Regions from separate parts of the Vibrio rhizosphaerae genome, predicted to be linked through region 2. Evidence: predicted binding sites of a transcription regulator. Region 2 holds the regulator's gene; each other region holds the start of a gene.
The links. The regulator MetJ, encoded in region 2, represses methionine synthesis genes. The targets are predictions, from matches to a motif close to TTAGACNTNTANANGTCTAA.
Positions count from the first base shown of each region.

Region 1: a site for MetJ is predicted at 7,942-7,961, ahead of metA (homoserine O-acetyltransferase MetA). Genes of this name have one in related genera too.
Region 3: a site for MetJ is predicted at 3,611-3,630, ahead of metE (5-methyltetrahydropteroyltriglutamate--homocysteine S-methyltransferase). Genes of this name have one in related genera too.

Region 1 covers NZ_AP024903.1:1,957,613-1,967,963, reverse strand. Annotated here, with positions in the region: gene OCV37_RS08375 (VCBS domain-containing protein) at 1-2,612, shown strand, start outside; gene OCV37_RS08370 (DUF1415 domain-containing protein) at 2,702-3,274, opposite strand; gene OCV37_RS08365 (MFS transporter) at 3,323-4,528, opposite strand; gene OCV37_RS08360 (LysR family transcriptional regulator) at 4,625-5,497, shown strand; gene OCV37_RS08355 (hypothetical protein) at 5,613-5,858, shown strand; gene OCV37_RS08350 (hypothetical protein) at 5,914-6,156, shown strand; gene pilW (type IV pilus biogenesis/stability protein PilW) at 6,187-6,825, opposite strand; gene metA (homoserine O-acetyltransferase MetA) at 6,975-7,916, opposite strand; gene OCV37_RS08335 (hypothetical protein) at 8,204-8,434, opposite strand; gene OCV37_RS08330 (chemotaxis protein) at 8,945-9,922, shown strand; gene OCV37_RS08325 (DUF2726 domain-containing protein) at 10,077-10,351, shown strand, end outside.
Region 2 covers NZ_AP024903.1:283,299-293,649, forward strand. Annotated here, with positions in the region: gene OCV37_RS01200 (bifunctional aspartate kinase/homoserine dehydrogenase II) at 1-550, opposite strand, end outside; gene OCV37_RS01205 (O-succinylhomoserine (thiol)-lyase) at 550-1,716, opposite strand; gene metJ (met regulon transcriptional regulator MetJ) at 1,930-2,247, shown strand; gene OCV37_RS01215 (glutathione S-transferase family protein) at 2,340-2,990, shown strand; gene OCV37_RS01220 (malic enzyme-like NAD(P)-binding protein) at 3,073-4,350, opposite strand; gene rpmE (50S ribosomal protein L31) at 4,670-4,891, opposite strand; gene priA (primosomal protein N') at 5,143-7,347, shown strand; gene cytR (DNA-binding transcriptional regulator CytR) at 7,597-8,601, shown strand; gene ftsN (cell division protein FtsN) at 8,707-9,252, shown strand; gene hslV (ATP-dependent protease subunit HslV) at 9,395-9,934, shown strand; gene hslU (HslU--HslV peptidase ATPase subunit) at 9,979-10,351, shown strand, end outside.
Region 3 covers NZ_AP024903.1:1,547,392-1,557,742, forward strand. Annotated here, with positions in the region: gene OCV37_RS06605 (transporter substrate-binding domain-containing protein) at 2-808, shown strand; gene OCV37_RS06610 (amino acid ABC transporter permease) at 899-1,843, shown strand; gene OCV37_RS06615 (amino acid ABC transporter ATP-binding protein) at 1,866-2,591, shown strand; gene OCV37_RS06620 (LysR substrate-binding domain-containing protein) at 2,632-3,543, opposite strand; gene metE (5-methyltetrahydropteroyltriglutamate--homocysteine S-methyltransferase) at 3,820-6,135, shown strand; gene OCV37_RS06630 (GspS/AspS pilotin family protein) at 6,216-6,617, opposite strand; gene OCV37_RS06635 (YciI family protein) at 6,638-6,934, opposite strand; gene yciA (acyl-CoA thioester hydrolase YciA) at 7,020-7,421, opposite strand; gene OCV37_RS06645 (septation protein A) at 7,575-8,117, opposite strand; gene OCV37_RS06650 (DUF2846 domain-containing protein) at 8,586-9,044, shown strand; gene OCV37_RS06655 (dicarboxylate/amino acid:cation symporter) at 9,139-10,351, opposite strand, start outside.

The DNA.
Region 1 (10,351 bases), 1.7 Mb from region 2:
ACCCGGATAGTACTGGTTCGAGTGACACCACAAATAGCAAACAAGTCTCTGGCTCGTTTTCTGTGTCCGATCCGGATTCCTCTTCAGTGACGCTGTCACTTGTGGCGCCAACAACGTCATTATATAGTCATGGCATTGCGATCATTTGGACATTACTGGCAGATGGTTCTCTGGTCGGTCAGGCAAATGGTGAAACGGTGATGACAATTAGCTTATCGGATGAAGGCAATGGTCATTATTCATATACGGTTGATTTGCAAGGCCCGGTTGATCACCCTGACCCGACAACTGAAGATACGTTGCAAGTAGATTTCGGCATTGCTGCCAGTGATGGTCAGGCTGTTTCAACTGAGATGGTTCGTGTTTCGATTGAAGATGATTCACCGGATTCACATTCGACAAATATTGTGGTTGATACAGAGACTCCGTTGAGTTTTTCCGTATCCGGCACAGCGGTATCTCTTGGCAATTCAGTATTTGATAATGGGAACTGGCATACCTATCAAAGTGATACCAAAGTTGTTTGGGGAACCTCCGGGCCTTGGGATTCCAGTTATTCTTCTTACCAAGTCTCATCGGCACAGCAGGGTGCACATGATTATTCGGAAGGCAAACCGTTCGAGCTGGCAACATTAGTGCATCATAATGGCTCCGTCTGGAGTGATGAATCTACGTTACATAGCACGGTATTAACCATTGTTGCCCAAATCGTGATCAATGGCGTAACTCAGGCTGTGACGTTGAATCTGAATATCAACCATGACGAAACTTCGAATAATAGTAGTAGTGATGGTGACTCGATTACATTGACGACCGATTATGTTGACGTCGAGATCGATGGTGTCATGTATCGTGTTGATATTGAAGGCTTTAAGAAAGAAGACGGCTCTATTTCGAAAACCGTTGTCACCCCTGAAGGGGAAACGGATAGTTATACGGTTGTTGCCAGTCTGAATTACCATCCGGATTCTCATCCTGATTCAACTGTGACCGGGACGGTTGATTACGATGCCGGTGCTGATGGCATGGCTTCGGTGACATGGCAGGATGGCACTGAACATAATGGTGTCACCGTGATCCACGGTGATTACGGAACGCTGACAGTTTATGCCGATGGTCACTACACTTATGATGCCAATGAAGATGCGTTAGCTGCTTTGGATAAAGGCACAACGGCAACCGATTCATTTAATTACGTTGTGACAGATAATGATGGTGATTCAGCCACCAGTTCTCTGAACTTCGAAGTTTCCGGGCAGGCGACACCGTCGGTGAGCACCGGACTTCATGGTGAGTTCTATAACTATCAGGAAGGCTGGGCAAATCATTGGAACAATGTGGATAGCCTGGCTGATGCATTAGCGATTATCCAAAATCAGGATCCCAACGCTGAGTTTACTTCCACCAAAGTGGATTATCGGAGTGATTTATTCGCCCATGATTTGGGAGGGTACGATGCAGCTTATTGGTTGAATGGTCGAACTAATCTGGAAGAATGGCTGGAGCGGACCGGAGACGATAGTTCGGTTGTTTTCACTGATAAGGAAAATTCATCAGATGCTGTGGTTCGTTTAACCGGGGCTGTTGCTCTCGATAGTGGGACTTATTCAATCAAGGTCACGGCTGATGATGGTTATCAGATCAAGATCGATGGTGTGGTGGTTGCCGCATACGACGGTATTCAGTCTGCAACCACTGATACCTTTACGTTTACTGTCGATGGTTCCGGATATCAGACGGTCGAAATTGTCTATTGGGATCAGGGTGGTGCCCATCAATTAACAGTTGCACTGGCGGATGTAACCAATGGTGTGACCGGGGATTATTCGATTCTGGGTAGCGATGCTTATCCAACGGTGAATGGTGATGTGACACCAACAGGTTCTGTTGATGTGATTACTGACCATGAAGCAATGGCCGCCAGTTATGCAGACCGAATCGCTCAGTTTGAAGCCGGGAGTTACTGGCAAACCGATGGTGACCATAAAGACAATCACTTGGTTGGCTCACATGACAATGATCATATTGATGGTCATGGTGGTAACGACTGGATTGAGGGCGGCTCTGGTGGTGCAGACTGGTTACAGGGTGGTCACGGTGATGACACGCTTGTCAGTAGTTATGGCAGCGAAGGCGATTTACTGGATGGCGGAGATAATGATGACCATCTATATGGGGGGGATGGCAATGACATTCTGATCGGCGGGTCCGGTGCCGATTATCTCTCCGGTGGTGCAGGTAATGATATCTTGATTGGTGGCTCGAGAGATGGCCATCATGCGGATGGTTCAGACTTGCTCATTGGTGGCGCAGGTAAAGATCTGTTTGTTTTGGATTCTTCTTCTGTAGATAAGATTCAGGATTTCCATAGCGGTGAGGATGCGATTGACTTATCTAACCTGTTAGCCGATGCCTTAGATAATCAGAATAATGATGCGATTCAGCAATATCTGGATCAACATGTTGAAGTGACATCTGAACATGGACAAACGCATCTGAGTATTAACAATGTGAATGTTGCTGATTTTGGTCATGATTCCACGTTTAATGCGAGTAGCACGATTGCGGTGATTATCAATGATCATGAGTTTTCAGTGAAATATCACGGTTAATCGATCTGTCTTTGAGTCAAGAAAACCGTTAAGCGACAATCAAAAGCCAGTGTGGTCAATCACACTGGCTTTGTTCATTGGGGAAGAGGTTACTTTGATTGGCCAGCCAGCAAATAGTGAAACAAGCTGTTTTTTGCGGCGGGCGTTAAGGTTTTTATTCGTTGAATATTCTGGTCGGGAATGAATTCGGGGTGCGGATAGTGTGCTAAGACTTTCTCAATACTGTCTTCACGGATCAGATGATAGATCGGATAGGGAGATTTGTTGGTGAGATTGTCATCGTCTTCAGGATGGTTTCCGGCAAAACAGTAATCGGGATGAAACGTCGCAACCTGATAAATACCTTCCCACTGATGCTGTATCAGCAAGGCATCGATCCAGTCAATAAACTGATTGTAGTCATCGAATGATGAAAGAAAATCAGGGACGACAACCAAGGTCGTTTCCAGTTGTTCCGGCGGTGTTGTGTCTAATTCGCGTAACTGTTGATAAATATCTTCCAGTAATTGCGCTTCTTGTTGTGCCGGACTGATATGGATTTTGATCTGTTTGTTTTTATAGGGTTTCGCCGCGAAAGGACATAAGTTGAGGCCGATGACCACCTGAGTCAGCCATTGTTCGACCATTTGATGAATCAATGTATGCCTTGATTGAGAGTTCATTATGTAAGATTACCGCGTAAAAAATTTGTCGGCAGGATACCATGAAATCTAAGCTGAGTTGGTATGTTGTTGTGCCTGAAAAGAATCGAATTCTTTCAAACGCCAGCATAAGGTAAACAAAAACAAATAGATGATGGTTCCTCCGGCGACCACCATGTGCCAGCCTCCGTACTGCCAGCAAGCAATCAGAAAGAACCCGCCAAGACTTCCTCCCAGATAATAATGCACCAAATAAAGCGCAGTTGCAGTTGCTTTCGCCTGTTTGGCGTGCTGACTGACCCAAGCGTAAGCCAGTGTATGACTAAAGAAGGCACCAGAACTAATACAGATTAAAGCAATGATGATCATCGGGAGTGACTCTATCATAGCAAGCCACATCCCGGAGAGACTGAGACAGGTTCCGGCAATCAATCCGGAGACGGTATTATGGTGTCTGAGCCAGCGGGATGTCAGACGCGAACTCAGGGTGCCTCCCAGATAACAGATAAAAATGAGTGATGCCAGACCGACGGGGATCGAATAGGGAGCAGCCACCAGACGAAACCCCATCACAGTGTACAGATTCACAAACAGGGCAAAGTTTGCGCCCCCAAACAACATAGCCAGCCACAGCTTCTGTTGACGAAGGTGCATTAATACGGAGCGTTGATGTTGTAAAAACTGTCCTTTGCGAGGTGTAAAATGCTGTTGCGGCGGGAGCCGGAAATAAACATAGAATGCGCCGCCGATACTCAAAACGCTGACGACAGCGACAGCAGTCTCCCAGCTAAATAAATCGGTGAGATTACCTCCGGCAATTCGTCCACAGATCCCGCCTAATGAATTCGCAGCAATATAACTGCCGATTGCGGCTTGAAAAGCCTGCGGTGAAAACTCTTCAACCATGTAGGCGACGGCAACGGAGGCAAACGCAGCGATCGCAACACCGGTCAGGGCGCGGGCAGCCACAAGAGTCCACCATGTCGGATGTAGCAGCAGGGCGAGACCGAGTAAAGGGAGTGTCAGCAGGCCAATCATCATCACTTTTCGGCGTCCGAATACCTCGGAACAGATTGCCCAGGGTACTAAAGTGACCGATAGAGCGAGCGTGGATGCGGCGAAGAGCCAGTTCACTTTCGTTTCAGATAGCTGATACAGCTCGGCCATATGGGGGAGAATCGGCTGAAAAAGATATAAATTACAGAAGACAATGAAAGCACCGAGCGCTAATCCAAAAGAAACCTGACGATATTGAGGGGTGTGACGTTCGATCATTCATTTGTCCTGCCGTTTATCTTGTGACCAACGTAACATTAGCGCCTTAATTAATAAAATATATTAAAAATATTGTTGCTATATAATTTGTATATTATGGAAATTCGTCAACTGAAGCATTTTACTACGATTGTCCAGTTCGGAAGTTTTACTGCGGCCGCCCGGTCGCTCCATATTGCCCAGTCAGCATTGAGTATTTCGATTAAGAAGTTTGAGCAGCAGTTGGGGACGCGTCTGCTCAAAAGAGATGAGCGCCGAGTGAGTATGACCGATGAAGGGAAGATACTGTATGAGTACGCCCAACGTATTTTACAACAGGTTGATGATGCGCATCTGGCAATGAATGAGTTGAAAGGATTGGTCAAGGGTGAGGTGCGTTTAGGGACGCCGAGTATGACGGGGTCTTATTTTTTCCCTGAAATTGTCATGGCTTTTAAGAGTCACTATCCGGACCTGAAAATGACGGTGGTTGAGGCGGGCGGTCAGTCAATCCGAAGTATGCTGTTGGCCGGAGAGCTGGATATCGGTGTGATTTTGAACCGAGATATCCCGGAGGGATTAAGTGTTGACCCATTACTGACATCACAGATGGTCGCGGTTGTCAGTCAACATCATGAGTTGGCCGCTGCTTCTCACATCAGTCTGGAGACCTTTTTACAACACGAGCTGGTGACTTTTCAACCCGGTTATTACCACCGTGAATTCATTGAACAGGCCTGTCAGGCACATGGTTTCCATGCTCAGATTTCATTTGAAACTAATCTGCTCCCGATGATTTTAAAGATCGTCAAACGTGAATATGCAATCAGTGCATTACTTGAGTTGGTGACAGATCAGGAACCGGGTGTTTGTGCGATCCCTTTTGAACCACCGGTACCTGTAAATTTGGCACTAGCATGGCGGAATGACGGTTATCTCTCTTATGCAAATCAGGCATTTATTCACTTTGTAAAAAACCATGTCTCTTGAAGTGATATTGGTGTAAAAGTGAAAAATGTTAGTGAGAACAATGTGCATACGTTGAAATCGTGCTAGGTTTACACAAGAAGTTTACTTCAGCCTGAATAGGCTCAGGGAGGTTGAAATGGATGCTGACATGTACCTGCCGTGTCAACCTTACTGGTTATGCCAGTCTTTGATGTATACATTCTATGTCGTAATGGCAAGTGCGGTGATGTGGCTGGTTATTCTTGTGATTCGTGAATATATCCGGATTAAAAATCGCGCAAAATATGTTCAGGCCCGGCGTAAGTTACATTACAAAGAAAGGCATCGATTGAAATCTGAACGAGTGATCAAACGTGCAAGACGACCAAAAAGGCGAAGATAATCTGTGTCTGGTGCCTGAATGATGGTCGGTCCGTTATCCTGAGAGGAGTCTGGTGATGGATATTCAGGTTTTCTTTTATGCTCCGTGTAAACCTGACTGGTTATGTCGGCCGGCTCTGATCGTGATTGGTATTATGCTCGCGATAGGACTGATTTTATTCGTTCGGCTGGTGATTCGGGAATATTTGCGAATTCACCGCACACAATATGTTTTAAAACGTCGACGTCTTCATTACAAACAACGCCACAAGTTAAAACCATATCACCCAATGCGTTGGCCGCGAACGCCGCGTGACTAACAGCAGCAAGACATCACCAGCAAAACAGCTTCAATCAAGTTGACGCTGAAATGCCAGTGATTGTTCCGTTGTCCCGAAATCTTGAACAAAAGTAGCGAGGCGTGTTCTGGCAATAGAGAACTGCCGGGCTTTGATTGCGATCTCAATCAGATAGAACTGAGATTGGAATCGTTTTGGATCATGATTGAGTGCCTGCACGAAAAATTGACTGGCTTGTAACGTATGCCCGGATTTTAATGCGCAAAGCGCAGCATTCTCATAGCTGGCAGCAATCTGAGGGTAGTTTTTTCTTGAGTAAACCTCAGCGAAATAGTGTTGTGCCTGTTTGACATCCCCTTGTTTGCACAAGAATGTACCATAGTTATTATATACATCCGGATGATTCGGATGCTCGCTCAAGGCCAATATATATTGCTGCTTGGCTTTGTCTATTTCCCCCACTTTTTCATAGTAATAAGCTTGTGCGAGTTGCAATCGAATATAGTGAGGCGCGATTTCGGCGGCCTGGATCAGGTTGGACAAGGCTTTTTGAGGTTCATGACGTTGAAGATAGGCAATACTCAGGGTAATTCTGGCATCGGCAATCCGGTGATGTTCAGCCGTTCCGGGGGCTGTATGACTGCAACCTGAAATGATGAACCACCACCCGAGAATCAATCGACGTGTCACACGGCCTCCGCTTAATTATGCTCTGGTTTATTTGAGCGATGATAAAGTGATTCTACGGTGAGGGAATATGGTCGTGTTTATCTTGCGACGCAGATAAAAAAAGCGGCCTGCTGAGTTCAGGCCGCTCTTGCATCTGATACTGTTGTTTCTTAATCATCTTTGGTGAATTTATCTTCACTGAAGTGTTCCAGATCGTAGGGAGTCTGTTGGTAAACACAATAGTTTAGCCAGTTTGAAAACAACAGATGTCCGTGGCTTCGCCAACTGGCAATGGGTTGATTGTCTGGATTGTCATTCTGGTAATAGTTGACCGGAATTGTCGGTTCTAAGCCTTCACCCAGATCCCGAACGTACTCACTGTGTAATGTGAAGGCATCATATTCGGGATGACCCGTGACAAACACATGACGTTTATCCGGACTGGTTGCCAGATACATGCCGGCATCTTCAGAAGCAGCAAGGATATCAAGGCTGGTATTTTCCCGGATATAGTCAACCGGAAAATCTGCATATCTGGAATGCGGGGCGAGAAAAGAATCATCAAATCCGCGAATCAGCGGATGAAAGTCTTTCTGCAATGAATGCGTATAGACCCCGGAGAGTTTTTCTTTTCGCGTCAGCTTTGGCAATCCATAGAGGATATTCAGTCCGGCCTGAACCGCCCAGCAGACATATAAAGTCGAAGTGACATGATCTCTGGCCCATTGAATGATGGATTCCAGATGCTGCCAGTAGACCACATCTTCGAAAGCAACCAATCCTAGTGGTGCGCCCGTTACAATTAAGCCGTCGAAGTAACGGTCTTTCACCATCTCAAATTGCCGATAAAACATGTCTAAATGTTCTTCGGGCGTATTGCGGCTCGGACGATCATCGATCCGCAACAGTTCAACATCGACCTGTAGCGGGCTATTCGAGAGCAGCCGTAAGAATTGAGTTTCGGTTTCAATTTTCTTAGGCATCAGATTCAGTATCAGCACTTTGAGCGGTCTGATTTCTTGAGTAGAAGCTCGAGATTCATGCATGACGAAAATGTTCTCTCGAAAAAGAACATCCGTTGCAGGAAGTTGATCAGGAATCTTTATCGGCACAGTATCACTCTCACAATAAATCTATCTGGACGTCTATACATCTAAAGTTAACCGAATCGATCTCATATGTCGAGCAGAAATCAAGGATGCTTAACACGGATCTTTGAATGTTATTGGTGTTTGACTCCAAGTTGCCAGTTGACATTGCGTGATGGATACGCAACATCATAAAAACAGAGATGCCAACCGTCTCCCACAGATAAGTGCCAGCTGCGGAGCGGTTGGCCTATCTGTGGTGACAAGAAATGAGATGACAGACAATGGTCAGATTTATTGATGGAATTTGTTTACTTATGAAAACTGGGGCAGAAGAAATCAGCTCGCCATATCAGTTTGTGTCTGCCTTTCATCGATAATAGGACGTCTTTGCCTTTCATTTGAGGAAATGCAAGCAAAGGAGGCAAATCATCGACATCATTGGCTACGGCTTTATAAGCACGGATACAGGTAAAAGTTGAATCTAAATTGTCTACCAGCATCTCATGGGATAAACAAATACCTAGCTCATCGCGTCTCATTGTATGTTCCTTCTATTTTTGCTCTTCCAATCGTTTTCCAACGGGTACCACATACTGTTCGGATGACTTTTTATAATGATGCAATAGTTTCAACAATCCGTATAAAAAGTATACAATCTATCCGGCAATGCTCAGGGAATAAGTCACCTTTTCTCTGTGATCTTTGCCAAAATTTATGATGAAATTTCTAAAGTTATTTTCGTGATAGCAGCGCTTGTATCTGCCGTGCGTTTCAGTAAATTAGCTGATGATACTGACGCTGACTTAGCTGATGAATTTATTGTTATTTTTTTGAAACCCTGACAATATGAATGACGGAACATCTATGTGATCGGCGCTGCTCTGATGAAAGAGAAAGTTTTGTTTGAGATGAAACAATCAGATACTGGTCATATTCTTTCGTTTATTCACCGATAAAATAACGATAGTCGGGTAGATAAGATCTACAATAACAATGTTAAAGTTGCTGTTTTTACAGCCCGGATCAATCCAGAATAGAAGTAGAGTGGTATGAGTCAAACTAGTACGATCTTGACAGAAAGCGGCACCAATGAACTTGAGATTATCGAGTTTCATATAGAAAAACGTCTACCGAACGGAGGCACTAAAACTTGTTATTACGGCATTAACGTAGCAAAAGTCCGGGAGGTGATTCAGGTTCCGGAAACCACAGATTATCCGAATGCTCAGCCACATATGATTGGTGTATTTTCTTCCCGGGATATCCTCACGCCGTTGGTTGATTTGGCTGGTTGGCTCGGTATTCCGAAGTCACCGGATGTGGAGAGCAAATTTGTTATCGTGACGGATTTTAACCGGATGACAAATGGATTCTTAATCGACAGTGTCAGCAGAATTCACCGGATTTCGTGGAATGATGTTGAATCGCCAAGTCAGTTTCTTGAAGCCGGTGAGCAAGATTGTGTGGTAGCCGTCGTGCGCAAAGAAGGGCATCTGATTATGATTTTGGATTTTGAAAAAATCATTGCAGATATTAACCCTGAACTGAGTATGGAAAAGTATGATGTCAGAGTGGATAAAAGCATCGACCTGAATCAGAAAATGGTCAGTAAAAGAAATGCGAAGACTGTCATGGTCGTTGATGATTCTGCATTTATTCGTAGTCTGATTCAAGACACCCTGAGCTCTGCCGGTTATAACGTCATTGCCTGTAAAGATGGTGGTGAGGCCTTTGAAAAATTAATGAGTATTGAACAAGCCGCCGCGAAGGAAGGTGTTCAGGTTCGGGAGCTGATTGATGCAGTGGTGACAGACGTGGAAATGCCTCGTATGGACGGAATGCACTTGGTGAAACGACTGAGAGATAATAACTCATATCGTGATATTCCAATTGTCATGTTCTCGTCCCTGATGAGTGATGATAACCGTCATAAAGCATTGACATTGGGTGCCAATGACACGATTACCAAACCGGAAATCGGTAAACTCGTGGGCATGATGGATCAGTATATTTTTGAAACGGTATAACCAGACTCAGAACCGTATATCTCTCAGCTGTCGGCGATGATTGATCATTCGGATTGACCGGACACTCTGTTTTATCTGACGGGTTTGTGTGATCGATGGGGATGGCACATGCCTGCTCTGCACTAAAGCGCATCACTGGAGGTATTTCATTCCGATGCTGAACATCTTTATTATTGTTGCATTGTTAGTTTTATTCTTTCTTTTTGCGCAGCGTTACATCATTAAAAAAGATGACAGTCAAGAATATAGTTATCGACGATTCGGCCCGTTGCTCAACCCCGCAGAGAGTATATTTTATCGTGCATTAATTGAAGCGGTTGGGGAGCAGGGGATTGTCTTTGCCAAAGTGAACATGGCGCAGTTATTAGTTCCTACCGGACTGAAAAAGAAAAAAGACATTTTTATTGCCAGCCACAAGATTTCAAAACA
Region 2 (10,351 bases):
CCGTGATCACGATCCGCTGATGACCGTGTTGCGCCAGAATTTCTTTGAGCAGCGGATAAGACTGAGCCCGGTCGATTTCCGGTTGTGTCTCCCGGTGAGCGCGTAAAAAGGCTCTGGCATCTTGTGCAATCGCCATTAATCCTTGCTGATTGAGTAGTGCGGCCATTAAACGAGATGACCACATCTCACCATGAGCCTGCACAAATGCCTGTTGAGCCGCTGTCAGTGGGGCGGTGAGTTTTGCAAGGGTCATGCACTCATCACCGAGCCGGTTCGTCAATGCCTGAGCGGCTTCGCCTTCGAGCAATTCGGTAATCAACTGACGTTGAAATTGTTGGATTTGAGCCAAAATTTCTTGAGCCTGCTGCGGTGCAACCGTGAGATTTTCAATAAAAGCAATGAGTTGATTGGTTGTTTTGCCTGCGGCAGAAACCACAACCAGATCGTGACTTTGCGAGTACTCTTTGAGGATGTGAGCAACGCGGCGATAACATGCCGGATCAGCCAGACTACTTCCTCCGAATTTATGGAGGTGGCGTACGGTGGTCATCAACGATTCTCCTTTACCCAATTCAGGGATTGATCCAGATCGGCAATCAAGTCATCAGCATCTTCTAAGCCGACTGATAGCCGTAATAGTTGTAGCGAAATTCCCGCTTTGTGGAGCGCTTCCTCACCCATCGCACGATGAGTCATCGTCGCCGGGTGGCAAATTAAACTTTCGACACCACCGAGTGATTCCGCTAATGAAAACAGCTTGAGCCGGCTGACAAATTGTTGCAACTCTTCATAGCTCCCTGCAAATTCAAAACTAAGCATCGAACCAAAGCCACTTTGCTGCTTTTTCGCAATCTCATGACCGGGATGAGTCGGTAAGCTTGGGTGGTAAATGGTCCCGATGAGAGGGTGGGACTGCAAGTACGCGAGTATTTTCAGCGAGTTTTCTTCATGGCAACGCATTCTCGGACTCAAGGTACGAAGCCCTCTGAGCGTCATATAACTATCGAATGGTGTGCCGGAAGCACCGATACAGTTGGCCCACCAGGAAAGCTGTTCTGCGTGTTCTTTACTGTGACTGATGATGACGCCGCCAATCACATCGGAGTGGCCATTGATGTATTTGGTCGTAGAATGGATCACAAAGTCAGCACCCAAAGATATTGGCTGTTGGTAGACCGGAGTCAGGAAAGTATTGTCCACGGCAACTAAAGCACCAACCTGTTTGGCCTGTTGGCAGATTTTTTGAATATCGACGACGCGAACCAGCGGGTTCGATGGGGTTTCCAGCAAAATGAGTTTTGGTTTCTGGGCCAGAGCCTCAGTCAGTGCAACCTCGTCACATTGATCGACGAATAACACCCGAAAGTCGCCTTTGTTGGCTCGGGTATTGAATAAACGATAGGTGCCACCATAACAATCATTAGGTGCGACAATGAGATCATCAGGGCCGATAAAAGTAGAGACCCAGAGGTTGAGCGCGGATGTCCCGCAATTGGTAATGACGGCACCCTGACCGCCTTCCAGCTCGTACAGTGCCTGTTCCAGAAGTCCGCGGTTCGGATTACCGGAACGGGTATAGTCATACTGAGGGACTTCTCCGAATGCCGGAAATCCATAATTCGTTGAGAGATAAATCGGCGGAACGACAGCATGGTACTGCGTGTCTGACTCAATACCCGTTCTAACGGCGATAGTTGCAGGTTTGCGAGTGCTCATATGTGATTCCTTTCTACTTGGTGACAGGTGGCGTTCATGACTGACAGCCTCAACCAACACGGATTGAGTGTGGTTGCTCACTCTACTGATTTTTCAATAAGACGTCAATACTTCCAGACGTCTATATGTCTTTGCTTATAGCAGTAAATAAAGCTAAAATTAACACCTACTTTTTTTGATAATAATGATGGATTCCGGCAATGAGGGGAAGCAATGGCTGATTGGAATGGTGAATATATAAGTCCTTATGCTGAACATGGTAAGAAAAACGAGCAGGTCAAGAAAATTACGGTTTCTATCCCGTTGAAAGTTCTTAAAGTATTGACGGATGAACGGACCAGACGCCAGATCAATAACTTACGTCATGCAACAAACAGTGAGCTTTTGTGTGAAGCATTTCTACATGCCTATACCGGGCAGCCTTTGCCGACGGATGAAGATTTGCGTAAAGATCGTCCGGATGATATTCCGACCGAAGCAAAAGCCATGATGACCGCAATGGGCATTGAATTTGAATCTTATGATGAGTAATCCGCGGTATTTTCTCGAAAGGAAGTCATGTAACTAACACAGAGTGACTTCCTGAGATGAGCAGAAGCGTCTTGAGCAGAAGGAACGTCGGTATGATTTATGTGCATTACCTTGAGCAGTCCCGGGCCATACGTGTGGTTTGGCTGTTGGAAGCGCTCGGGCTCGAATATGAAGTTGTTCATTATGGCAGGGACCCGAAAACTTGGGGGGCACCAGATGCTCTGAAATCCATTCATCCGTTAGGTAAGTCACCGACGATTGTTGACGGCGAACAGACGATTGCCGAGTCGGGTGCCATTATTGAATATCTGATCGATGCCTACGATCACCAACATCGTTTCCGGCCTGAGTCGGGTCAGGCATTACTGGATTATCGTTACTGGTTACATGCCGCTGAAGGCTCGTTCATGATGTGGTTGGTGATGCGGCTGATCTTTATCAAATCAAGAGAAAAGCTCCCATTCTTGTTGCGTCCGTTGATTGGTTCCTTCCTCAATAAGATGGATCAGATAGTCATTGAGCCTCGCGTTTCTACTTTTTTACGTTATATCGATGACACGCTAGCGCAGCGAACATGGTTTACCGGAGAGCAGCTTAGCGGTGCTGATTTTCAGATGAGTCTGGTATTACAGCTAGCCGACATGCGGGCCGATCTATCTTCTTATCCGAACATTCAACGTTATCTTAAACAGGTGGCTCAACTGGAGAGTTATCAGCAAGCCTTGCAAAATATCCCAGCCTGAACCGATAGATTAAAAGCAAAATGAAGAAAGAGGAGACACTGGGTGTCTCCTCTTTCTTGTACTGTGGATTAAGTGTGTTGCCTTAATCCTGCATGTAACCTTCAGGCATTGAAATTCGGGCAACGCCTGAGTCAACGGCTGCTTGAGCTACGGCTCTGGCTACCCGGGGCAGCAGGCGAGGATCCATCGGTTTGGGAATGATGTACTCGGGGCCGAATGAAAGGCTATCGACACTGGCCGCTTTTAAGACTTCTGCCGGTACTGCTTCTTTTGCAAGCTGACGAATCGCTTCAACCGCTGCTATTTTCATTTCATCGTTAATTTCGCTCGCCCGAATATCCAAGGCACCACGGAAGATGAACGGGAAGCACAGAACGTTATTGACCTGATTTGGGTAGTCAGAACGACCTGTTCCCATGATCAAATCGTTGCGAACTTGATAAGCCAGCTCCGGTTTAATTTCTGGATCTGGATTTGAGCAGGCAAAGACAATCGGTTTTTCTGCCATGAGGGCTAATGCTTCCGGTGGCAGCAGATTTGGACCTGAAACGCCAAGGAATAAATCAGCATCCTGAATCACATCTTCCAGCGTTCTCTTATCCGTATTATTGGCAAATAACTGTTTGTATTCGTTCAGATCATCACGACGAGTGTGAATCACCCCTTTACGATCAAGCATATAGATTTTTTCACGCATGGCCCCGCATTTGATCAGCAGTTCCATACAGGCAACGGCAGCTGCGCCGGCACCCAGACAAACGATCGTACACTCTTTCAGATCTTTGCCCTGAAGTTCAATGGCATTGAGCATTCCTGCCGCAGTGACAATGGCTGTGCCGTGCTGGTCATCGTGGAATACTGGTACATCACAACGTTCGATAAGACGCCGTTCGATTTCAAAACAATCCGGTGCCTTGATATCTTCCAGATTAATGCCACCAAACGTATCGGCAATATTCGCAACCGTCTCGACGAACTCATCGATAGTACGGTGTTTCACTTGAATGTCGAATGAATCAAGGCCGGCGAATCGTTTGAAAAGCAATGCTTTTCCTTCCATCACCGGTTTAGATGCCATTGGCCCTAGATTGCCGAGTCCAAGGATCGCTGTTCCGTTAGAGATAACGGCAACGGTGTTTCCTTTTGCGGTGTATTTGTAAATATTATCGACATCCTGCGCAATCTCACGAACAGGCTCGGCAACGCCGGGGCTATAGGCTAAAGCCAGATCTGCAGCGGTATCAGCTGGCTTGGTGAGGGTGACTGCAATTTTTCCTGCAGTCGGAATGGCGTGATAATCCAAAGCTTTCTGGCGAAATGCTTCTTCGGGGGTTAAATCTTGGTGATTATCTTCAGACATAAGGGTCGCGTCTCGTTGTAATGTTGATCGGAAAAGTTACAGGGAAAGAGACATCATTCTAATGGATGTGAGGGGATCTGCCTAGGCACTCATGGCATTATGTATTTAAAAATCACATAAATATGGAGAGGTTGGAGGAGTTTATGCTGATATATTCTGTTTTATGCAACGATTACATTGATATTGGCAAATCAGTACTATATCGATAGGTCATGATGACTGACGGCAATAAGGTTGGTATCAGGAGTGTGGGGATGGGTTTGGGAAAATAAAAAGGACACCTGCTGGTGTCCTTTTTAAAATTCTCAGTGAAGAGAAATTATTTTTTACCGCTGCTCAGCGCGCCGAAACGCTTGTTGAAGCGATCTACACGACCACCGGTATCAACGATACGTTGTTTACCAGTATAGAATGGGTGACATTTGTCACAAACATCCAAGTGCAGAGAATCTTTGTCCAGTGTTGATCTGAATTCGAAAGCGTTGCCGCAAGAACAGGTTGCGCTTACAACTTTGTATTCTGGATGGATACCAGTTTTCATGGGAGAACCTCAAAAATCGGGCCATGTCGCTATCCGGATCGTTGCCGGACACCACATGTCAGTTAATCATATCGTCTTACATCGGTTGTGATACGGGTATCCGCATCATCAAGGCGCGCTATATTAAAGAATCCATGAGCGGGGATCAACTAGTTTTGCTGTTATTTTCACCATTCTCATTGCTGCCTCGAATTTCACCGTCGCTTCGATTAGACTGTGGTCCATGATTTTTACATCTGATGTTCAGTGATATGCATCCATCCATTGCCCGAGTGGCGTTACCTGTCCCTTTAGATAAACAGTTCGACTATCTGATACCCGCACATTGTCAGCCTGTGATCGGTGGCCGGGTTTCCGTGCCGTTTGGGCGGCAGACATTGATTGGCATTGTGACTGCGCTCGGAGATGAATCAGAGCTGAGCCCGGATATGCTGAAACCGATTCGCGCCGTATTGGATGATCAGCCTGTCTGGCCGACGAGCTTATTTCGACTGTTTATCTGGTGCAGCCAGTATTATCAATATCCACTTGGCGATACTTTATCTAATGCATTGCCGGCAGCATTGAGAAAAGGAAAGGCGGCAGATTTTACCACCTTGCGAGAGTGGTGTCTGACATCCGCCGGACGGGATAAGCTGATGCAGGGGCTTGGCCGTGCGGTTCAGCAGGCTAAAGTACTGCGTTTGCTGGAAAACGGTATACAAAGTCATCAAACATTCGTCGATGAGGAAATCAGTCGTCAGGTCTTGAACACGCTGGAGGAAAAGGGGTGGATTGAAGCGATTGAGCGCAAACCGACGCCTCAGCCGTGGCCTGAGTTACTGGAAGACGAAGAAGAAAAGCCACAACTGAATATGGAGCAGTCCGTTGCGATTGCGACGGTTAACAGCCAGCATGAATTTGGTTGTTATTTATTGGAAGGAGTCACCGGTTCGGGGAAAACGGAAGTCTATCTAAACTTGATTGCACCGGTTCTGAAGCAAGGAAAACAAGCGTTGGTTCTGGTGCCCGAAATTGGTTTGACACCGCAAACAATTCAGCGTTTTCGCTCTCGTTTTATGGTGCCGGTGGTGGTGATGCATTCTGGGCTCAATGAGACGGAAAGGCTGAACGCATGGCTGTCAGCCCGTGATGGCCATGCCGGCGTGATCATTGGTACGCGTTCTGCCTTATTCACGCCATTTGCTGATTTAGGCATTATTATCGTCGATGAAGAACACGATGCCTCGTATAAACAGCAGGATAGCTTACGTTATCATGCGCGGGATGTGGCGGTCATGCGTGCCAGTCTTGAACAGATTCCGATTGTTTTGGGGTCAGCAACGCCTGCTCTTGAGACCTTACAGAATGCGCTCAGTGGTAAATATCACCACTTAACTTTGACACAACGGGCTGGTGATGCCGTCCCTGCGACCCATCGGGTTCTGGATGTTAAAGGGCTTTATCTTGAAGGCGGACTATCGGCACCGTTGATTGCTGAAATGAGAAAGCACTTGCAGGTCGGGAATCAGGTTTTACTGTTTCTCAACCGACGGGGATATGCGCCGGTATTGATGTGCCATGAGTGTGGCTGGGTCGCCCATTGTCAGCGCTGTGATGCCCGTTATACCTATCATCAGGTGACACAAGAGCTTCGCTGTCACCACTGTGGTTCTCAGCGCCCGGTATTACATCAGTGTCATGATTGTGGTTCGACACAGATGGCCACCGTGGGTGTCGGGACCGAACAGTTGGAAAGCCAACTGGCGCAAATTTTTCCTCACTATCGCACGATCCGGATTGACCGGGACAGTACCCGCAGAAAAGGCTCGCTGGAATCAGCTCTCAAGGCTGTTCATCAGGGGGAATATCATATTTTGATCGGGACACAGATGTTGGCCAAGGGCCATCATTTTCCTCGGGTGACACTGGTCGGTTTACTTGATGTTGATAGTGCTTTATACAGCCATGATTTTCGTGCATCTGAACGATTGGCGCAGCTGTTCATTCAGGTCGCAGGTCGGGCCGGACGAGCCAGTCAGCCTGGTGAGGTCATTCTTCAGACACATCATCCGGAGCACACTTTACTGCAGGCATTACTCAAGAAAGATTACCGCCATTTTGCCATGAGTGCATTGCATGAACGGAAACTGGCATTATTACCGCCTTTCAGTTATTTGACGTTATTTAAAGCTGAATCAAATCAAGCCGAACTTGGCGAGGATTTTCTCAGACAAGTGAAGCAGACTTTGGAAGTTCATCCTCTGTTTGATCACGCAACCTGTACGGTCTTAGGTCCATCTCCGGCGCCGATGGCAAAACGAGCCGGGAAATATCGCTGGCAGCTATTAATGCAAACAATGACCCGGCCCATGATGCAAAAACTGTTAATGAGTGCCAAACCTGTCATTCAACGCCTACCGCTTGCGGGGAAAGTACGGTGGTCACTCGATGTTGAACCACACGATTTGTCATAATGACCCGCTCCTGATTGAGTCGGTGGGAAGCGCGTTGACTTGATTTGTCTTTTGGTTGCCACATAAAACCTATGTATCGTGATCCATTTCTCGTTTATGATGTAAGAAGTGTTAAATAGACCGTAACTTTATCCGTAGAAATGCTTAAACTATGGAAGCACATTCATCAAGTTCTTGATAGATATATCAAAAGTGTGTGCAATCAATCAGTTTTATAGCAAATACTATTTTGAAAGAGGGTTTTAATGTATGGCGACAATGAAGGATGTTGCTCAACTAGCGGGAGTGTCAACCGCGACCGTATCTAGGGCATTGATGAATCCCGAAAAAGTGTCGCCAACGACAAGAAAACGGGTTGAAGATGCAGTTCTTGAAGCCGGATATTCTCCGAATTCACTGGCACGAAATTTAAGACGTAACGAGTCGAAAACAATTGTTGCGATCGTTCCCGATATTTGTGACCCGTACTTTACTGAAATTATTCGTGGTATTGAGGATGCGGCTGTCGAGCATGGTTATTTAGTACTACTTGGTGATAGTGGGCAACAGAAGAAACGGGAAAGTTCTTTTGTCAATTTGGTTTTCACCAAACAAGCCGACGGCATGTTACTTCTTGGTACCGATTTACCATTTGATGCCAGTAAACCGGAGCAGAAAAATTTACCGCCGATGGTGATGGCCTGTGAGTACGCCCCCGAGCTGGAGTTGCCGACTGTCCATATTGATAACCTGACCTCGGCGTTTGAGGTCGTTAACTATCTCACTCAAATGGGCCATAAAAAGATTGGTGAGATTGCCGGTCCCGATTCTGCTGCTCTGTGTCATTTCCGTCATCAAGGGTATATGCAGGCTTTAAGACGTGCCGGCATTACGATGAATCCTGCCTATCATTATAAAGGTGACTTCAGTTTTGAAGCCGGAGTAAAAGCGATTCGGCTCCTTTTAGGTTTGTCTGATCCACCGAGCGCCGTTTTTTGTCACAACGATATGATGGCTATCGGGGCGATTCAGGAAGCGAAACGCTTAGGCGCGAGAGTCCCTCAGGACTTATCCGTAGTTGGTTTCGATGATATTAATTTTGCGCAGTATTGTGATCCACCGTTAACCACCGTTTCTCAGCCTCGATATGAAATTGGCCGTCAGGCGATGCTGATGATGTTAGAAGTCCTTCGGGGACACGATGTACGTGCGGGCTCACGCCTGTTGGAAACAAAACTGGTGATTCGTGAAAGTGTTGCCGCTCCTCGCGGATGATATCGAGTGAGTCTCAATAATAACGCTGGGTATTGTGCTCAGAGTTGTGCTTCCTGATGGTCTTCTTTAACATACAGTCATTGTTTGTAAGGTAAGCGTAATTTAGTGGCTAATAAAGACTATGTGAAACGGGGAAGTGCAACGAAGAAAACTGCGCGAAAAGCCCCGAAGAAGCGCCCTTGGTTGAGTGGTACGCTCGCTGTGATTTTGGTGGCTGTGTTTGGTTATGGTTTGTATACACTGAGTACACAGCCGTCTCCTCCGGCGAGTCAGCCTGTGGTTCATCAAGCCGAAGTGAAGCAATCGACACATGACAATCAACAGACGCTTCCCCCGCCGCCGACTGAAAAGTGGGACTATGTTGATACGTTGCCTCAACGTGAGATCGAAGTGACTCCGAAAGCACTGAAGGTATCGGATATTCCGTACATTATGCAGTGTGGCGCTTATAAAACAATGGCTCAGGCTGAAAAACGGAAACTGGATATCGCTTTTCAGGGGATTAAAAGTAAAATCCGCAAGAAAGAAGATAGTAGTTGGTACCGTGTGGTGATCGGCCCTTACAAATTTAAACGTGATGCCGAACGTGATCGGCACAAACTTCAGCGCGCTAAGATTGAACCGTGTGCGATTTGGAAGGAAAAGCAATAAACACATTTCTTTCTATCCTCCGGAGCCGATGACGGTATTCCGGAGGAAATAACAACGATATCCCGCCTTTTGACTTGAATTCAAACCCGCTTGTCCTTATATAGTTTTCTAACACACTTTATAAAATGGAAGAGGTCCTCTCGTGACTACAATCGTATCCGTCCGTCGTGATAATAAAGTTGTTATTGCCGGAGATGGTCAAGTTTCTCTGGGCAATACCGTGATGAAAGGAAATGCCCGTAAGGTACGCCGCCTGTATAACGATAAAATTCTGGCTGGATTTGCTGGTGGTACAGCGGATGCATTTACACTGTTTGAGCGTTTTGAAAGCAAGCTGCAAATGCATCAAGGTCACTTGGTAAAGGCTGCTGTTGAACTTGCCAAAGATTGGCGCAGCGATCGGGCACTCCGTCGTTTGGAAGCGATTTTAGCCGTTGCCGATGAGACCGCTTCACTGATTATTACCGGTAATGGTGATGTTGTTCAGCCAGAACATGATTTGATTGCAATTGGTTCTGGTGGCAATTATGCACAGGCTGCTGCGACGGCTTTACTTGAAAATACCGATCTGGACGCTCAGGAAATCGCTGAAAAAGCGCTGCAAATTGCAGGTGACATCTGTGTGTTCACTAACCATTTCCAGACTATCGAAGTACTTGATATCCCTCAAAGTGAGTCATAGATACTCGTCGATAGCGTCTGCAATACAGAACAAAGGAAATAAGCATGTCTGAAATGACTCCTCGTGAAATTGTTCATGAACTCAATCGTCATATTATCGGTCAGGACAAAGCGAAAAGAGCGGTCGCGATTGCTTTACGTAATCGCTGGCGTCGAATGCAGTTGGAAGAAAGCCTGCGTGTCGAAGTCACGCCCAAAAATATTTTGATGATTGGCCCGACAGGGGTGGGTAAAACTGAAATTGCCCGGCGTTTGGCAAAGTTGGCGAATGCGCCATTTATGAAAGTCGAAGCGACAAAATTTACTGAAGTCGGTTACGTCGGGAAAGAAGTGGAATCGATCATTCGTGATCTGACGGATGTTGCAGTAAAAATGACCCATCAGCAAGCCATGGAAAAAGTAAAGTTCCGGGCAGAAG
Region 3 (10,351 bases), 1.3 Mb from region 2:
TATGAATAAAATATTAAAAGCAGCGATGGCTGGAGCGGTTCTTGCCTGCTCAGCATGGACGACTCAGGTTTATGCCGCACAATCTGCACTGGAAAACATCTTGAATAAAGGTGAACTCAGAGCTTGTTTTGATGCGGGGTATGTTCCGTTTGAAATGAAAACCAAAGACGGCCGTTTTGTCGGCTTTGATCTGGATATGGCAAAACATATGGCACGCTCTATCGGCGTAAAATTTGTGCCGGTGAATACGGCATGGGATGGGATTATTCCTGCCTTGCAGACCGACAAGTGCGATATCATCATTTCCGGAATGACCATTACACCGGAACGAAATCTGAAAGTGAACTTCGCCGACCCTTATATTGTCATCGGACAATCGGTGCTGATATCACCTAAACTGGCCGGTAAAATCAAAAGTTATCAGGATTTGAATGATCCGAAATACACCTTAACCAGTAAGCTGGGAACGACGGGTGCAGATGCGGCGAAGCGGTATATTCCGAAGGCGAAGCTGGATCTCTATGACACTGAAGTCGATGCGGTTCTGCAAGTCTCAAATGGGAAAGCGGATGCCTATGTGTATGATTTGCCATACAATGCGATTTATGCGGCGCAGCATCCACAACAGGTGATCCATCTGGATACACCGTTTACCTATGAACCTCTGGGATGGGCGATTCGTCAAGATGATCCTAATTTCCTCAATTTCCTCAATAATTACCTGCGTCAGGTCAAAGGGGACGGAACTTACCAGCGTATTTATGATAAATGGTTCAAATCTGATAGCTGGCTGAAGGATGTTCAGTAATTTCCTCATGATTGTAATCAATTAATATCAAGTACCGGACTTGGGGGTTCTCAGGTCCGGTTGAGCAATAAACAGAAGAGAATCATTGTAATGCAATCAAAATCCAGCCGTTGGATAGGCCATGGCATCTATGCTGTAATGATGGTGTTGCTGGTGGGGGGAATTTATTTCTCCGGCAAAACGATTAATTACAACTGGCACTGGGATCGATTATGGCCTTATATCATTAATACGGAGATGCAGAATATTCGTGCCCATGGTGATGGTGTGTCTGTTATCGAAGGCAAGACTATCATTGTGAAATTTGATAATGGCACCCCCGATCAAGTGATTCAATCCTATGACCAACGGGCAATTGGTAATGGTGATTTAGTCTTTGAAGGGGATACCATTGCCCGAGTCGAAGATTGGAAATTTGGCCCGATAGCCGTCGGGCTTTGGGTGACGGTGAAAATCTCTTTCATCTCCTTATTCTTTGCTATTTTTCTGGGCCTGATTTTTGGGCTGATGCGGGTTGCTAAAAACCAGACCGCCCGGGACCTTTCCCTGACTTATGTTGAGATTATTCGCGGTACGCCGTTACTGGTACAGATTTTTATCGTTTACTTCTTTATCGGTACCGTACTGGATTTGGACCGGTTTACTGCGGGCGTTGTGGCACTGTCTGTATTTACCGGTGCTTATGTTGCAGAAATTATCCGGGCGGGGATTCAGTCGGTATCCGGTGGTCAGATGGAAGCTGCACGTTCATTGGGGATGACTTACCCGCAGGCGATGCTGTATGTCATACTGCCGCAAGCTTTTAAGAGAACATTACCACCGCTCGCCGGGCAGTTTATCAATCTGATTAAGGATTCGTCATTGGTTTCGGTTATTTCAATCACCGATCTGACTAAAGCAGGCCGGGAAGTGGTGGCTGGTAGTTTTGCTCCCTTTGAAGTTTGGTTTACCGTTGCTGCGCTGTATCTGCTTGTCACCGGCTCACTTTCATGGGCGATCCAAATGTTAGAAAAGAGGTTATCGGCTAGTGACTAATCATCAATACTCCGGTGAAGAAATGATTGTTGCCAGCGGGATTGAAAAATTCTATCCCAATGGTTGCCATGCACTGAAATCGGTTAGTGCGACGGTTAAACGAGGTGAAGTTGTTGCGATTATCGGGCCTTCCGGTTCAGGGAAATCAACTTTCTTGCGGACACTCAATCAACTTGAAGCGATTAACGAAGGTTCAATTATTGTTGATGGGACGGATATGTACGCGAAATCAACGGATATCAACCAGTTGCGGCAAAATATCGGGATGGTATTTCAAAGCTTCAATTTGTTTCCCCATAAGACGGCGTTAGAGAATGTGATGCTGGCACCACTGAAAGTGGCAAAACGTCCGGTGAAAGAGGTTGAAGCGGCGGCGAAAGCGTTAATGAAGCGCGTTGGTCTGGCTGAGCGGATGAACAACTATCCTTCTCATTTGTCCGGTGGGCAACAACAGCGTGTTGCGATTGCCCGGGCACTGGCGATGGAACCCGATTTGATGTTGTTCGATGAACCAACCTCGGCGCTTGATCCTGAAATGGTTGGTGAAGTGTTGGATGTCATTAAGGGGTTGGCCGCGGAAGGTATGACGATGGTGATTGTGACTCATGAAATGGGATTCGCCAAAGAGGTCGCCGATCGCGTTTTGTTCATGGAAGAAGGGGCCTTGTTGGTAGACGATACACCGCACGTGGTGTTTGAATCACCGCCTCATCCTCGGTTAAAACAGTTTCTTGCCAAAGTTTTATAATCACAACCTTCCGCCAGTTAACTGGCGGAAGTCGTTTCTGTCAGGCGATTTTTATGCCTTCCAAATGGGTTTTACACTGTTGCCGGGCGGTGGCAAAGAAAGCCTGTAAATAGCGTTTCTCTTTTTCTCCATGCCGTACGGCAGCAAACAGTCGTCGCCATAATCCTTGCCCCAGAGGTTTGCTGGTGATCAGACGCTGGCGGGAAAATTCGCTGATCGCCCAATTGGGTAGTGCCGCCACGCCTAAGCCCGCTGAAACCATCTGCACCAACATGAGCGTATTGTCTGCCTGTTTCCATTTCAGCGGCTCGACACCCGCCGGATGAAGAAAGTGTTTATACACGTCGAGGCGCTGTTTTGGTACCGGATAAGTTAACATGGTCTGTCCGGCTAAGTCTGCCGGTTGAATGGCTGCTGCGTCAGCCAACGGGTGATTGATCGCGGTCACCAGACGCATTTCAAAATCAAACAACGGCTCATAATGAACTTCAGAGCGCGGCATGATATCCGAGGTGATCAAGAGATCAAGCTCTCCTGCCAGCAGGGCGGGGAGGGGTTCAAAACCAAAACCGGAAGAAAAATCCAGCGTCACATCGGGCCAGCCAAGTTGATATTCCTTGAGTGCGGGCATCAGCCATTGAAAGCAGGAATGGCAGTCAATCGCCATATGCAGACGTCCGTTGACATCTTCTTTGAGACTGGCGATTTGATGTTCTGCCTGAGCCATTCGCGGTAATACATCCTCAGCCAGTCGCAGCAAAATTTCACCTTCGGATGTAAATCGGACCGGACGGGTTTTTCTGAGAAACAACGGACTGCCAATCCGCGACTCGAGATCTTTGATCTGATGAGACAGCGCTGACTGGGTCAGATGCAGCGCCGTCGCCGTTGCCGTTAAAGAACCGGTATCTCGGAGTGAAATCAAGGTTTTGAGGTGTTTGATTTCTAACATGAGTTTTCCTCATTCATGATGAATCATGTTGAATATTTTTACTAAATTACGCTGAAATCAAACACATGTAAACATCCAGACGTCTATATGGGTTAATTAATTTCAATTTATTTTTATGATGATGAATTTTATTAATGTACTGGTTGAATAATTGCCGTTTGGCAGCGAGTACATTCTGTACGATATTTTAGCCATCCAGACATCTGTATTTGTCTGCAAGCGAACTCAGTATCAAAGACTTACGACAAGCAATGATCAATGAAAAGGATGGTATATATGGCGACAACTACACATATTTTGGGCTTTCCCCGTATCGGTGAAAAAAGAGAACTCAAATTTGCCTTAGAAGGGTATTGGCGCGGAGAGCTTGACTTGCCTCAGCTGGCTGCAACGGGGGCATCGATCCGTCAGGAGAACTGGACACTACAAGCCGACAACCAGCTGCGTTTTGTGACCGCCGGAGATTTTGCCTGGTATGATCATGTATTGAATACGTCACTGTTATTGGGCCATGTCCCGCAACGTCACCGCGACGGGGATATCGATATGGATACGCTGTTTAACATTGCCAGAGGTCAGTCGCGGCAAGAGTGCAGCTGCCATGATGGCAATGCCGCTTCTGAGATGACCAAGTGGTTCAATACCAATTACCATTACATCGTGCCGGAATTTTCAGCCGATGATACGTTTAAGGTGAGCTGGTCACAGCTCTTTGATGAAGTCGATGAAGCGATACAGCAAGGGCATCAGGTGAAGCCGGTGTTACTCGGACCATTGAGTTATCTGTATCTGGGTAAATCCGTGACAGCGGAATTTGATCGACTATCGCTCTTGCCTCAGTTAGTCATCGCCTATCAAACGATTGTGGATAAATTGGCGGCACAGGGCGTGGCATGGATTCAGATTGATGAACCGATTCTGGCGCTGGAATTAGAGCCTGTCTGGCTTGATGCGTTTCAGACGGCTTACACGCAATTACAGAGAAAAAATAAGCAGGGAAGCCCTAAGTTGTTGCTCACCACTTATTTTGATTCCATCACCGATGTGTTAGAGCGTGTGACCGCCTTGCCGGTTGATGGACTGCATATCGATGTCGTTTCCGCTCCACAGCAGTTGGATCAAGTTAGCGAAAAACTCCCTGCTGATTGGGTCTTGTCGGTGGGCGTCATTAACGGACGCAATGTCTGGCGCGCCGATCTGGCGGCATTACTTAAGCAGTTACAGCCTCTCAAAGCACAGCTTGGTGAGCGATTGTGGATTGCGAGTTCATGTTCGCTACTTCATAGTCCGGTTGACCTCTCACTGGAAACCGACCTGAGTGAAGCCATGCAGAGTTGGTTTGCCTTTGCCCGACAGAAAGTGACAGAATTGGGATTACTGGGGGCTGCGTTAGACGGGGATACCCAAGCGATTGAAGCATGCCGGAAATATAGCCTCCCGATTGAACAGCGCCGGGCCTCTCAACAGGTCAATAAACCGCATGTACGCCAGCGTGTTGAAGCGATTAACGAATCTCTGGCGACCCGATCACTCCCTTATCAGCAACGTGCCATTTATCAGCAAGAAGCGCTGCAGTTACCTTTCTTACCAACCACCACCATCGGCTCGTTTCCTCAGACAGGTGAAATCAGAAAGTTGCGTCGCGATTTCAGGCAGGGACATTTGTCTGAAAGCGATTATAAAACGGCGTTAAAAGCCCATATTCATGAAGCGGTTGAGCGGCAGGAAGCGCTGGGACTTGACGTTCTGGTGCATGGTGAAGCTGAGCGAAATGACATGGTGGAATATTTTGCTGAGAACTTATCCGGGTTTCAGACCACCCGTTTCGGATGGGTACAGAGTTATGGTTCACGCTGCGTCAAACCTGCCATTATCGTAGCTGATATTGAGCGTGAAAAACCCATCACGGTAGAATGGTCGCAGTATGCCCAGTCTCTTACTTCAAAACAGATGAAAGGGATGTTGACCGGCCCTGTGACCATTCTATGCTGGACATTCCCGCGGGAAGATATTCCCCGTAAAACCATGAGTCAGCAACTGGCACTGGCATTACGTGATGAGGTTGCTGACTTGCAAAGCGCCGGAATTGATATTATTCAGATTGATGAACCTGCAATTCGAGAAGGGTTACCGTTGAAGAAACGTGATCATCAGACTTATCTGGATTGGGCTGTCCAGTCTTTCCGCATTGCTGCGTCCAGTGCTGTGCCACAAACGCAGATCCACACGCATATGTGTTACAGCGAGTTTAATGAGATTATTGAATCCGTTGCGGCTTTGGATGCCGATGTGATTACGATCGAAACCTCTCGTTCAAATATGGAACTACTGGATGCATTTGAAGCGTTTAATTATCCAAATGAAATTGGACCCGGGGTTTATGACATCCATTCTCCGAACATTCCATCTCAGGCGTGGATGGTTGAGTTATTGAAAAAAGCATCCCAAGCTATTCCGGCAGAGCGGTTATGGGTCAATCCTGACTGTGGTTTGAAAACCCGAGGCTGGCCGGAAACAGAAGCTGCATTACGCAATATGGTTGCAGCGGCCAAAACGCTTCGGGCGCATTGGAAAGCGCAGGTTATCGTCTAGCGGTTGCGGATCAGCAAAACGCCCCGAAACCGGGGCGCTTGAGCGAAACAGAACCAAATGGAAACAATCAGCCGGCTGGCTTATTTTTTCTGTTGGAGTTGTTTACAAGTATTCTGGTCGATCAATTGATCAATCATTAGCTGTCCGCGGGTGTTGCGGATTTTTATCCGATAGGCCAGCCCCGCATCGAGATTCGATTTGGTTTCTGCACTGGTGCAGTAGCTCTGAATACTCTGCGTTAAAAGTGACTGGGTTGACTTGGCTTTAGGTGCATCATTGTTATAAATCATCATGATCTCAATGACATTCCCCTTTGAAGAGGCGCGCATAATGGACAATGGGCCGGACTTAATCGGAAGTTCAGCATGAAGAATACTCGCACGGTTGGCTGCAAGCAGCTCCAGCTGTTTTTGTTCACCATGGCTACTACAACCGATTAAGACAGCACTTAGCCCAACTGCAATACATATTTTTCTTATCATGAAATGCTATTCTCAGATCGTTAAAAAACTTGTTTATAGGGTTTGACGATAACAGACTGGTAGACACCGGCTGCAACATAAGGATCTGCGTCTGCCCATGCTTTGGCTTCATCCAGAGAGGTAAAATCAGCGATGACGGTTGACCCGGTGAACCCGGCTTCTCCCGGATTTTCTGAGTCAATCGCAGGCAGAGGACCTGCGGTGAGTAAGCGCCCTTCATTTTGTAATTGCTGTAATCTCTCCAGATGCTGCGGCCGGACACCCATCCGCTTTTCTAAAGAGTTTTCTACATCTTGAGAAAATATGACATACCACATATTTATATCCTTATACAAAAGCCGGGTCACTCACCCGACTTGGGTTCACTCTCCGGCCGGTGACGTCGGGAGCATCATGACTATCTTATGGGTGAAGCTCAATCATTCTCGGGCGTCCGTCACTATCGACGGCGACATAGTTGAATGTGGCTTCACAGACCTGAAACCGTTCACCGATACCGTGTGTATGAACGGGTTTAACCCAGACCTCAAGCTCGATTGACATTGAGCTCCGACCGATGCGGACACACTCACCATAGCAACAGACCACGTCACCGACACTGACCGGCTTCTTAAAGGTGATACTCGAGACGGAAACGGTCACGATTCTGCCGTGTGAAATTTCTTTTGCCAGAATACCGCCGGCCAAATCGAGCTGGGACATAATCCAGCCACCAAAAATATCACCGTTTGCATTGGTATCCGCCGGCATCGCCAGCGTTCGTGAAAGGAGCTGGCCTTTCGGCGTATTTACTTCAGATTTCATAATTTCGTACTACGTATGTTGAACGCTTTCAGGAGAAGCGTTGATTCATCAATCAAATACAATGAATTCATCCAACTTCGAAACAATAACAGATGGTGCATCGGATTTCACACAGATGCAAGAAAGAACCGATGCAAGTTCACGTTTTTCGAACTACTGATGATTATCTTTATCTTTGGGTAATCGCGTATAAATATATGCACCGGTTAACAAGGTGTAGACCAGCGTTGCGATCAGCAGACCAAAGACTTTGAAATTGACCCAGACATCCAAAGGTAATCTGAAAGCGATATAGATATTAATCGCGGCACAGACAACAAAAAAGAGCACCCAGGCCCAGTTGATTTTTGACCAGACATCGTCCGGGAGTTGCAGTTCTTTACCCAACATGCCTTTAATCGCCGATTTGCCCATGAGATGACTCACGGTCAGGCCGATGGCAAACACCAGATAAACGATCGTGACTTTCCACTTAATGAAGTTGTCATCATGGAGGAAAATTGTCATCCCTCCAAATACAGCAACCAGAACAAATGTAATGACCTGCATTTTTTCGACTTTTTTATACCAAAAGTAGGTGATGGCAATTTGTAGCGCACTGGCAATGATCAGGGCGCCGGTTGCCACATAGATATCGTACAGCTTGAACAGCACGAAAAATACAATGAGTGGAATAAAGTCGATCAGTTGTTTCATGGGGATTCAGTCCTTCACTAAAGAGCGGTACAGTCTAACTAAAATTGGCGGCTATCTGAATAGCCAGATCACGTTTTGTCACGATTTCTGACGGGTTTGATCCGGATCCGGATACCTGTAATTGAGTCTGAGTTTACCGCCGGTTTATTCCTTCCTGTTGTGCTGGAATTTTGTGTAAAAATGAAACAAATTCGAGGCGTAGATCCATCCAAGAATATATTTATATGTAATTTATTTTATATATCTTATTACACATCTTATTGATTATTCAGAGCTAGATCAGATTATCGCATGCATATTCGTTTTATCATTCATATATCTATTTATAATGTTTTTGCTTGATAAGTCATGCAGTCGAATTGACAAATAAGTGGTATTTAACAGCAGACAAGGGCGGTGGAATATCGCTGGTTCATCATGACGATAACGAGTGATGTATATAATTTTAAATAACAAGGAAAATTCATCATGTATAAAAAGCTAGTTGCTATAGCTTGTGCTTCTGTTTTATTTGCGGGTTGTGCGTCGGTTCCATTGGAAGATGAGGCAACAACCAATCAAGCAAAAGCGTTTAACCCGCCTTCTCAAGGCCATGCCGGGTTATATATTTATCGTTCAGGTGCTTTAGGTGGTGCATTGAAAAAAGATGTGTGGGTCGATGGCGAATGTGTCGGTGAAACAGCACCTGATGTTTTCTTTTATAAAGAAGTTGCCGGTAATAAAGCACATCAGATTTCAACTGAATCGGAGTTTTCTCCGAATCTGTTATCGGTCACAACCAAGAGCGGCGAGAATTATTTTATTAAACAATATATTAAGCTCGGGGTATTTGTTGGCGGAGCCGATCTCGAAGCAGTGAATGCTGAAGAAGCGAAGAAAACGATTCAAAAGCTGAAAATGGCGAAGCAGGGTCACTGTAGTTCATGATGAATGGATTGAATCCGATTCATATATGACAAAAAAAACCACTCAATGACGAGTGGTTTTTTATCAATTCGCTTAATCAGTCATACAACTTTGATTACGCTTCTTGTTCAACCGCTTTTTCTTCTGCTTCCGGCTCTTCGATGAGGGCATCGACAATCACAGCACAGGCGGCATCACCCGTGATATTCAGGGCGGTACGAATCATATCGAAAATACGATCCAGTGCAAACAACAGTGGCAGACCTTCAATCGGAATCCCTGCTGCAAGCAAGACGGCAACCACCAAGAAAGAAGGACCGGGAACACCTGCCTGACCCACCGCACCTAATGTCGCGGTGACGATAATGGCGATGTAAGAGCCAATACCCAGATCGATGTTGAATAGTTGGGCAAAGAAGATTGCAACCAGTCCGTAGTATATTGCGTTACCGGACATGTTGATTGTCGCACCCAGTGGGAGGACGAATGATGCAGTTGAGTTTCTGACGCCAAGATCGTTTTCAACCGTATCCATTGTCACTGGCAGCGTAGCCATGGATGAAGCAGTTGACAGTGCAACGGCTTGTGGTTTTTTCATGGCACTGATGAATTTACGGGCGGAAGTTTTGGTAAAGAGCTGAATCATCAGCGGATAGACAATAAAACCAAAAATCAGAATCGCTGCGACATAAACGACAAAGAGTTTCAGTACAACGGTCAGAGCACTGAAACCGAATGTACCGACGGCTTCTGCCATCAGGCCGAAAACACCGATTGGTGCGATGACCATCACTTTGTTGATCATCCAGACCATTGCATCAACAATTGTATTGACACCATTCATGATCGGTTGGCGCTTTTCTTCACTTTGATTAGCCAGAGCCACACCGAAGAAGAGGCAGAATACCAGTATTTGCAGAATATTTGCGTTATTCAGTGACTGGAAAACGTTGGTTGGGATCATCCCGATAATGGTTGCCCAAAAAGTAGGTAGTTCACCTTTTGATGCGTATTCTGAAGAGAACATGCCTTCAACACCTGAAACATCGATTCCGATGCCGGGTTGGAAAATGTGTCCCATCAAGAGTGCTAAGACGACTGCCAGTGCAGAAGTGACGGCAAAGTACCCCAAAGTCACTGCGCCGACTTTACCTGCGGAATGACTGTTCCCCAAACCGGCGGCACCTGAAATAAGTGCAACGGCGACCAATGGAATGACCAGCATCTTAATCAGATTAATAAAAATCGCGCCGAGTGGTGAGAACATTGCAGCGTCGTGTCCCATGGTTGCGCCGACAATTGAACCCAGAATCATCGCGATGACAACC